Regions from separate parts of the Streptomyces sp. R11 genome, predicted to be linked through region 2. Evidence: riboswitches for the same ligand, from Rfam matches in the RefSeq annotation. Region 2 holds a riboswitch; the other holds the start of a gene.

Evidence for each region. Region 2 has a riboswitch for cyclic di-AMP ahead of AB5J55_RS36795 (LysM peptidoglycan-binding domain-containing M23 family metallopeptidase). Riboswitches for the same ligand answer to the same signal wherever they lie in the genome.
Region 1: another riboswitch for cyclic di-AMP. It lies ahead of AB5J55_RS05020 (NlpC/P60 family protein); the one in region 2 lies ahead of AB5J55_RS36795 (LysM peptidoglycan-binding domain-containing M23 family metallopeptidase).

The regions. Positions count from the first base shown of each region.
Region 1 is NZ_CP163432.1:1,097,511-1,102,261, reverse strand. It holds partial or broken gene AB5J55_RS05030 (Gfo/Idh/MocA family oxidoreductase) at 1-230, opposite strand, end outside; partial or broken gene AB5J55_RS05025 (substrate-binding domain-containing protein) at 234-697, shown strand; gene AB5J55_RS05020 (NlpC/P60 family protein) at 716-2,278, opposite strand; cyclic di-AMP (ydaO/yuaA leader) riboswitch at 2,335-2,512, opposite strand; gene AB5J55_RS05015 (NAD-dependent epimerase/dehydratase family protein) at 2,655-3,713, opposite strand; partial or broken gene AB5J55_RS05010 (enolase C-terminal domain-like protein) at 3,785-4,299, opposite strand.
Region 2 is NZ_CP163432.1:7,947,413-7,952,163, forward strand. It holds gene AB5J55_RS36790 (alpha-galactosidase) at 13-2,082, shown strand; cyclic di-AMP (ydaO/yuaA leader) riboswitch at 2,391-2,548, shown strand; gene AB5J55_RS36795 (LysM peptidoglycan-binding domain-containing M23 family metallopeptidase) at 2,553-3,506, shown strand; gene AB5J55_RS36800 (SGNH/GDSL hydrolase family protein) at 3,770-4,555, shown strand; gene AB5J55_RS36805 (TetR/AcrR family transcriptional regulator) at 4,652-4,751, opposite strand, start outside.

The DNA.
Region 1 (4,751 bases), 6.8 Mb from region 2:
GAACAGCATGATCTGCGGGTCCCTGAGGTGCGCGAAGCGCTTGCTCGTGGCGCGCGGTGCGACGACCTGGGTGGAGACGATCTCGTCGTCGAGCAGTCGGCGCAGCACGTCGACCTCGTGGACGGCCGTGTCGAGGGCGGCCATGGGGGGGTGTACGACTGAGGGACGGTCGGGTTGCGGTGGGCGCAGTGCACGATCAGCGGTTCGCCGATCCGGCCGGGGTCGATGACCTACAAGCCATGCACCATCTCGTGGAGCTGGGGCACCGCCGGGTCGTGCACATCGACGGCGGGCGCGGCCCGGGCTCGGCCGAGTGGCGTCGCGCCTACCGGGCCGCGATGCGCGCATCGAGACGAGCGGTCTGCTACTCGCCGAGCGTGACCAGGGCCTGCCCCTGCCCACCGCGGTCCTCGCGGGCAATGACCGGTGCGCCATGGGCTTGTTGATGGCCCCGACCCGCGCGGGCGTCGAGGTACCGCGCGACATGTCCGTCGGCGGCTCCGACGACAACCGCCTCTCCCGTCTGATGCCGGTCGGTCTGACGACGGTCCGTCAGGACGCGCTGCTGATGGCAGAGTACGCGGTGCGGTTCGCCGTGGAGCGGCTGGAGAAGCCGGAACTGGAGCCGCGCGAGGCCTTGTTGGACCCCAAGCTCGTGGTGCGGGGCACGAGCGGGCCGGCCCCGCGCGTCCCGTGACGGCGGCCGATCGGTGGCTCAGGCGGGCCGGATCACGCTGTGGATCGCCGACTCCCCGGCGTAGTAGATGGACTCCTCGCGTATGGAGGAGCCCGGGCCCGGTGCGTGGATCATCGTGCCGTTTCCGGAGCAGATGCCGACGTGGCCCGCATGGAACAGGACCAGGTCACCGGGCTCGGCGTAGGTGACCGCGATGCCACGGCCGGCGGTCGCCTGTTCCGGTGCGGTGCGGGGGAGGGCGATGCCCGCGGCCTTCCAGGCGGCCTGGGTGAGGCCGGGCCCGTCGTAGGCCTCCGGGCCCGTCGTGCCCCAGACGCAGGGCTTGCCGAGCTGGGCGCGGGCGAAGTCCAGGGCGCGCAGGGCCCGGGTGTCCTGCGGGCCCGTTGACGTGAGGGCGGCGCTCGGCTCGACGGACGGGTTCGTGTCGAGGGTCTGGTCGGCAGCGGTGATTGCCGGACCCGGGATCGCGGTCTGGCCCGTGGCGATGTCCTGGCTCGCGACGACTGAGGGGAGAGGGTCGGTGAGCGGGTCCGGCGTGGTGACTGCCGGGAGTGGGTCGGTGAGCGGGTCCGGCGCGACGACTGAGGGGAGTGGGTCGGTGAGCGGGTCCGGCGTGGTGACTGCCGGAAGTGGGTCGGTGAGCGGGTCCGGCGTGGTGCTCCAGGGCGTCGACGCGGCCCAGGCCGTCGTACCGGCCGGGACCGTGGTGAGGTCGGCCGGCCCCTGTGCCTGCAGTGCCTGCCATTGTGCGTCGGCAGAGGGATACGCATCGGCCGTGGGCTGGGCCTGGGTCGGCGCGGCCCCCCAGGTGTCGGTGACCGGCGCCGCCTCGATCGCCGCGAGCGGCGCGCTCTGCCGTGCGCTGTACGCGGACAGCAACGCGCGGGCCCGGTCGAGCTTGCGCTGGTTCTGCTCCTTGGTCGTGCGCAGCGCGGACCGCTCCTGCGGCTCGGCCGTGGGCTCGGCGGCCGGGAGGGGCAGGGCGAGGGCGCTCCCTGCGGTCGTCTGCTGCGGTGCCTCCGAAGCGCCCGGAAGTGCGGCAACGGGCCCGGCGGTCAGCTCGGCCACGGCAGCCGTCCGGGTGGCCGCACCGGACGTGAGCTCGGCGACCGGCGCGGCGGGCAGCTCCAGGGCGGCACGGCCCGACGACTCCCGCGCCTGATCGGGGCCGTTCGCCGGGCGCGCGGACCGCGTCCCGGTGGGGCGCTCGGGCATCCGGTCGGTCGGCAGTACCGCCGGCACAATCGGACCCACCTTCGCACGGGCGGCGTCGAACCACTGCCGCGCGACGCTGTCGAGCGCGGGGTCGCTGTGCCTGCTCTCGTTGTCACGGGGCGCGGCGGCGGCCCGGCGTGCGGTGTCCGTCGGCCGGTCGGTGCGCGCCCGCGATCCCGTCGCTGCCGCGCGGGTGGCGTTGAAGGTCCCCGTGTCCGACTCGGCCTGGTCGTAGAGGGAGCTGACCCGCCGGCTGACCTCCTCGCGGCTCGGCGCCTCGTCCGCGGCCGACGGGGCTGCGTTGGCCGTCTGGGCGAGCAGGGCCACAGAGGTCAGGGCTGCCGACGCGAGTGCGGAATTGCGCATGCCCGGGAGGCTCAGAGCCCCCGGACGCGCGGTGCGTTCCGGCGCCATGGGTGACGTACTCCTTCCGTACTCCGCCTACCGAGTTAGCTGACGGGTTCGGGCGGTCGTCTCCGGAAGGTGTGCCCTACGGCCCGCGCCCCGAAGGGCGGTTGGGCCGATTCACCCCAAGTTCGGTTGGGTCCCCGGCTCCAGTGGACCCTTGCGGGCGCGCACCGGACTCGGCGGAGGCCGCGCGTCCCGGCGGGGTTCGCCGGAGTTCGTCGTGCGGTCCGATGCGTAACCTAACCAACTTGTGAGGCCCGCGTGAAGATTGACATGTGAAATGTCCGATACGTTTTTGTGACCTTCGACGCTCCGAGTGAGAAAGAGACCGGATTCACTTCGCGGTGCGCTGACTTCGCCACGCTTCGTAATGATCGAGGACCGTCTGCTCGATCGGACGGTAGGCGATGCCCAGTTCGTGCACGCTGCGGCTGTTGTCCACCTGGAACCGGATGCCGAGGTGCTTGCGGATGTAGTCCTGGCTCAGTCCGAACGCCGGGCCCAGGACGCGAACGGGCCAGTGCGGGAGCGCGGTGCGCGGGAGGCGCAGGTCACGGGGATGGCGGGCCCGGATCATGCGGGACATCTCGTGGAAGGACGTCATGGTCCGGGCGGCGAGGATGTAGCGGCCCTTCGCGTCCGGGTTCCGGGCCGCCGCGATGTGCGCGTCGGCCACCTCACGCACGTCCACCGTGGTGAAGCTGAAGTCGGGTGCGCCGTAGAAGAAGTAGCCCTTGAACAGCTCCTCCAGCAGGAAGAGGCTGCCGGACTCGGAGGTGGGGGTGAGGGAGGGGCCCAGGATCAGGCCGGGGTTGACCGACACCATCCGCCAGCGGCCCTGGGCGGCTTCCGCGTCCCACGCCGCGCGTTCCGCGACCGTTTTCGCGTAGTGGTACGGGTTGTTCTCCATCGTGCTGGTGGTGTTGAAGTAGCGCTCCGACAGCACCGCGTCGTCCATGGCCAGTACGTCGGCGTAGTCGCCGAAGATCGCACCCACGGTCGAGGTGAGGACGAGTCTTTCGACTGTGGGTGTGCGCTCGATGGCCGCCAGCACATTGCGGGTGCCGAGCAGGGCCGGATCGACGACGTCCCTGCGGCCGTCCTTGATCTTCTCCGGCATCAGGAACGGCGACGCCACATGGAACACCACTCCGCATCCGGTCATCGCCTCGTCGAAGGAGCCCTCGGCCAACAAGTCCGCCTCGAACAGGTGGAGGCGGCCCGGATGTGCCTCCTGCATCTCCAGCAGGGGGCGTACCTTCGCCGTGGCGGCCGTGCTGCGTACCGTGGCGTGGACCCGATACCCGCGCTCCAGCAGCCGTTTGACCAGATGACTTCCGACGAACCCGCTGCCTCCGGTGACCAACACGGCCGTCGACCCGTCTGCGCCCACCGTCACTCCTTCTCCCGCGCGGAAGCCGGTCGATCACGGTAGCGTCGTTCGCACGGGAGTGAGCACTGCTTCACGTCGTCGGCCGAGTTCCACGGGCCGTGCGTGTCGCAGGAGTGGTCGAGGTCGGGGGTGGCCGCCGCCACGTGGGTCATCGTGGCGAGGCTGATGCCCAGGTGCGAGTTGGAGTGCATCGACAGGGCGATGCCGAACACCTCGCAGACCGCCGCCAGTTCACGGGTGCGGCGCAGTCCGCCCCAGTAGTGGTGGTCGGTGAGGAGCACCTGGATCGCGTTCTGCTCGATCGCCGGCCTCAGATGCTCCCAGTCGATCACGCACATGCTGGTGGCGAGGGGAAGCGGCCAGTCCTTCGCCACCTCCGCCATGCCGGCGGTGGTCGCGGCGGGATCCTCCAGGTACTCCAGCACGCCGTCCAGTTCACGCGCCACGTGCCGTGAAGTCTCCACCGTCCAGGCCGTGTTGGGGTCCAGCCGCAGCGGCCGTCCGGGGAAGCCTCCGCCAGCGCCTTCATCGCCGCGATCTCCTCGCCGGGCGGGAACACACCGCCCTTGAGCTTGAACGAGTCGAAGGGATTTACCCGGCCTCATGGGGCTGGGTGCCGGGTCGAGTTCGCGTCACCCCCGGAAAATCGGCCAAGGTGTGTTGTGTGCGACTCGAGGAGGTCGTACGTGCGTGCGACCAGTCGAACGAGGTGGGCGAAAGGGTTCCGGCCCGGCGGGAGCCCTCGGGGCGCTCCGCGGGGACAGCGCTGTGCAGATTCCGTGAACCACCTGGCCGGGGCGTGCAGGCGCGATGTGCGGATGCCGGGAGGGGGTCTTCACCAAACCCCCTGCCGGGCTGGCCTGAAGGCACCTTGTTCCGTCAACTTCCAACGCACCAAGGTGGATTGAGCACTTGAGCATCAGGAGTCACAAGCGCGTTGCTTGGCCCCGGCGACCGACAAGTCCGGGGCGCAGACGGGGGAACTGATAGCGGTGTGCGTCGTAGCGTCGCTCGTGTGGGGGGCGTCTTCGCGTGCCG
Region 2 (4,751 bases):
TGTGAGGGCTTGATGCTGGAGATCTCCGACGACGGCCGTACGTGGCTCCTCTCCGGGCCGACCAGCAGTTATGCCGTCCATCTGACGGACGCCGACGAGCTCCTGCACCTCCACTGGGGCCCGCGCATCACCCTCGCCGACGCCGAGGCCCTCGCCGTACGCCCGCTGCCGGAGTACTGGCCCTTCGAGTCCCCGCTCGACGGCCGCGAGGAGTACCCGGTCGAGGGCGGCCCCCGCTTCGTACGCCCCGCCCTGTCCGTGCGCACCGACGAGCGGCGTGGCACCGAGTGGGGTTTCGAGCGACACGAGACCGAGGGTGACGAGCTGCGGTTGCGCTTTCGTGACGGCGGGCTGAACGTCACCCTGCACTACCGGATGCGCGCGGACGTCGTGGAGCGCTGGGTGACTCTGGACAACCAGGGACCCGTCCTGGAGCTGCTGCGCGCCGACTCGGCCACCTGGACACTGCCCGACCGGGAGGGCCGGCGGTTGTCCCAGCTGCACGGCAGGTGGGGCGCCGAGTCCAGGCTCACGCAGGCCCCACTCACCTACGGTGAGAAGGTCATCGGCAGCCGTCGCGGACACACCGGGCATCAGCATCTGCCCTGGGTCGCGCTCGACACGGACGCCACCGAGGAGCGCGGCGAGGTCTACGGCTGCGCTCTCGGCTGGTCGGGGTCCTGGCGCATCGCCGTGGCGCAACTCCCCGACGCGCGCGTGCAGATCACCGGTGGCGCCGGATACGACGACTCGGGCCTGCTGCGCCTCGCGACGGGGGAGTCCTTCACGACGCCCGTCTTCGCCGGCCTGTGGAGCGACGGTGGCTTCGGCGGGGCCAGTCGCGCCTGGCATGCGTACCAGCGCGCGTACGTGATCCCGGACGCGGACCAGGACCGGCCGGTGCTGTTCAACTCCTGGGAGGCGACCGAGTTCGACATCTCCGAGGAGCAGCAGAGCCTGCTCGCGCGGCGGGCCGCGGCCATCGGCGTCGAGCTGTTCGTCGTCGACGACGGCTGGTTCGGGAAGCGCACCAGCGACCGCGCCGGGCTCGGCGACTGGACCCCCAACCCCGACCGCTTCCCGTCCGGGCTCAAGCCGCTCGCCGAGTACGTGCACGCACTCGGCATGCGGTTCGGCATCTGGGTCGAACCGGAAATGGTCAATCCGGACAGTGACTTGTATCGCGCCCATCCCGAATGGGTTCAGCATCAAACGGGACGAAAGCGGACGGAACTTCGCAATCAGCTCGTACTGAACCTCGCGCGCGACGACGTGCAGGAGTACCTCTGGCAGCAGCTCGACGCACTCCTCTCCAGCGCCCCGATCGACTACGTGAAGTGGGACTTCAACCGCTGCTTCACCGACGCCGGCTGGCCCGGTGAGGCGTACCCGCAGCGCCTGTGGGTCGACCATGTGCGCGCTCTGTACGCCCTGCTGGACCGGCTGCGCGCCGCTCACCCCGGCGTCGCCTTCGAGTCCTGCTCGGGCGGCGGCGGACGGATCGACCTCGGTGTGCTCAGCCGTACCGACCAGGTGTGGACCTCGGACAACACCGACCCCCTCGACCGGCTCGCGATCCAGCACGGCTTCAGCCAGATCCACCCGGCGAGGGCCATGGCCGCCTGGGTCACCGACAGCCCGAACGCCATGCTCAACCACCGGGCCGCCTCCCTGCGCTTCCGGTTCGTGAGCGCGATGGCCGGAGTGCTCGGCGTCGGCGGCGACCTCACCCGGTGGACCGAGGGGGAGCTGGCCGAAGCGCGGGAGTGGGTGACGCTCTACAGGCAGATCCGGCCCGTGGTGCAGCGCGGCGACCTCTACCGGCTGCGGCCCCCGAGTGGCGGGCTCAGTGCGGTCCAGTACGCACTCGGTGACGAGACGGTCGTCCTGGCCTGGCTCCAGGCTCAGAGCTACGGCGAACCCGCCCCGCCGCTGCGGTTGCGCGCCCTGGACCCGACAGCGTCGTATGAATGCCTTGAAACGGGCGAAATTCACCGAGGGGCTGTATTGGTGCATCACGGACTACGCACCGACTTGCGGGGCGACCTTGATGCGACAGTTATCCGACTGCGTCGCATCTAGGAGTTCTGTCCGAATTGGCGCCTTAAATTCCAACTCGCTCCGGAGTAAAGGGAGCTGGAGAAGTGTCACGTGAGGAGCGTCATATTCGTGACCGTGCGTCGCTCGTCATGTTCACGTAATTCACATGCTTTTCGAGGGGTTTTGAGTCGGGCGACGTCCCGATAATTCACGGAGTGTGACCGGTAATTCCCACAAGGGATCAACGGGAACGCATTCGGACGGAACCCCTCACTTGTTCCGGTGCGTCTTCCTCGCTTACGTTCCACACCAATCCGGACGGACGCCTAATCCTGCCGCCGACCGGATCCCGCGCTAACTCACCCGTACCCGGCAGGAGCGGGGGACCCACAGGTACAACCGCCTGTTCCGGTCTCCGGAACGGCTTGGGGTCAAGTCGCGTCCCGACGCGACCGGGCATCTCCAGCCCGCACCCGACAGCTCACCTCGCAGGCGCCGGAGAGGAATTCGCCATGCCCGCGAAGGGTAAGCATCGCCGCCCGAAGTCCCTGCGCTTCACCCGCTCCATCGCCATCGCCGGAACAGGTGGCGCCGCTCTCGCTCTCCCGCTCATGGGGGCCGCCGGCGCCCACGCCGCTCCCTCTCAGTCCGTTTCGGAAAAGGCCGTTCAGTCCGCTCCGGTCGCCGAGAAGAAGGCCGAGAAGAAGGCCACCGGCAAGAAGGCGGACGCGCGGACCTATTCGGTCAAGGTCGGCGACTACCTTGCGAAGATCGCCGACGACCAGAACGTCAGCGGTGGCTGGAAGAAGCTCTACGCCGACAACCGTGAGGCCGTCGGCGCGGACCCGGCGCTGATCCACCCGGGTCTGAAGCTCACCATCGGCGGCAAGAAGGCCGAGACGAGCGCCCCCAAGTCCTCGTCCGCCCCCTCGTCTTCCTCCTCCGCGCCTTCGAAGCCGTCCTCGGACACGACCGCCTCGAAGTCGTCGGCGTCCAAGTCCGCCGCGTCGAAGACCACCACGACCGCCCAGAGCGCCGAGAACACCAGCGCCTCCAGCGGCTTCTCCGCCCCCCTCGACGGCGCCACCCTCGGCACCGCCTACAAGGTGGCCGGCAGCATGTGGTCCAGCGGCTACCACACCGGTGTCGACTTCTCCGCCCCCACCGGCACCCCCCTGAAGGCGGTCGGCGCGGGCACCGTCGTCTCGGCCGGCTGGGGCGGCGCGTACGGCAACCAGGTCGTCATCCAGCTCGCCGACGGGCACTACGCCCAGTACGCCCACCTGTCCTCGCTGTCCGTCTCCAGCGGCCAGTCAGTGACGGCGGGCCAGCAGATCGGGCTCTCCGGCGCGACCGGCAACGTCACCGGCCCGCACCTCCACTTCGAGATCCGCACCACCCCGGACTACGGCTCGGACCTGGACCCGGTCGCCTACCTCCGCTCGAAGGGCGTCTCCATCGGCTGACGCCTGCCGCGAAACCACCTGCCTGACACGCTGCCGAAGGCCGGACCCCGATCCCCGGGTCCGGCCTTCGGTGTGCGTGCACACGGCTGAGTGGCGGTTGCGCCCACAACACCCCTGATCAGAGGGTTATTCCACGTTTGGTGAACACTTTAGGAGTGGCTTATCTCACCGATCGTCAACCCCGTCCTACGGTCGCGTAGGTCACATTCGAAGGTGAATCATGGGCCGATGTGGCAGACGATTCGAAGAGTGACAGCAGATCAGTGATCGGGTCGTACGTTGCGGTGGGGGACAGCTTCACCGAGGGCGTCGGCGACCCCGGCCCCGACGGGGCGTTCGTCGGTTGGGCCGACCGGTTCGCGGTCCTGCTCGCGGACCGACGACCCGAGGGCGACTTCAACTACACGAACCTCGCCGTGCGCGGCAAACTGCTCGACCAGATCGTCGAGCACCAGCTTCCGAAGGCCGTCGAACTGGCCCCGGACCTGGTCTCGTTCTGTGCGGGCGGCAACGACATCATCCGGCCCGGCACCGATCCCGACGAGGTGGCCGAGCGCTTCGAGCGGGCGATCGCCCGACTCACCTCCGAGGTCGGCACCGTCATGGTGACGACCGGTTTCGACACCCGTGGCGTGCCCGTGCTGAGACATCTGCGCGGCAAGATCGCCACGTACAACGGTCATGTGCGGGCCATCGCCGACCGGTACGGATGCCCGGTTCTCGACCTGTGGTCCCTGAAGACCGTTCAGGACCGCCGGGCCTGGGACCACGACCGGCTCCACCTGTCTCCCGAGGGGCACACGCGCGTGGCGCTGCGGGCGGGCCAGGTCCTCGGCCTGGAGATCCCGGCCGACCCTGACCAGCCCTGGCCGCCGCTCCCGCCCCGCGGCACCCTCGACGTCCGCCGCGACGACGTCCAGTGGGCCCGCGAGTACCTGGTGCCCTGGATCGGGCGACGCCTGCGGGGCGAGTCGTCGGGGGACCACGTCACGGCCAAGGGCGCGCTGTCGCCGTACGACATCAAGATGCGGATCGAATCGGTGGCTTGAGAGCGGTTCTCAAGCGACCTGCAAGCGGTTCGCGGGTGACATGCACGCGTGGGCCGTACCGATCACGCGTCGGTACGGCCCACACGTGCGCCGGCGTCAGCGCGACGACGCCGTCAACGCCTCCCGCTCCAGCCCCAGTTCCCGGGCGAGCGCCTCGTCCACCCATTCCTGGGCACGCGCGCGTGAGACCGTGCCG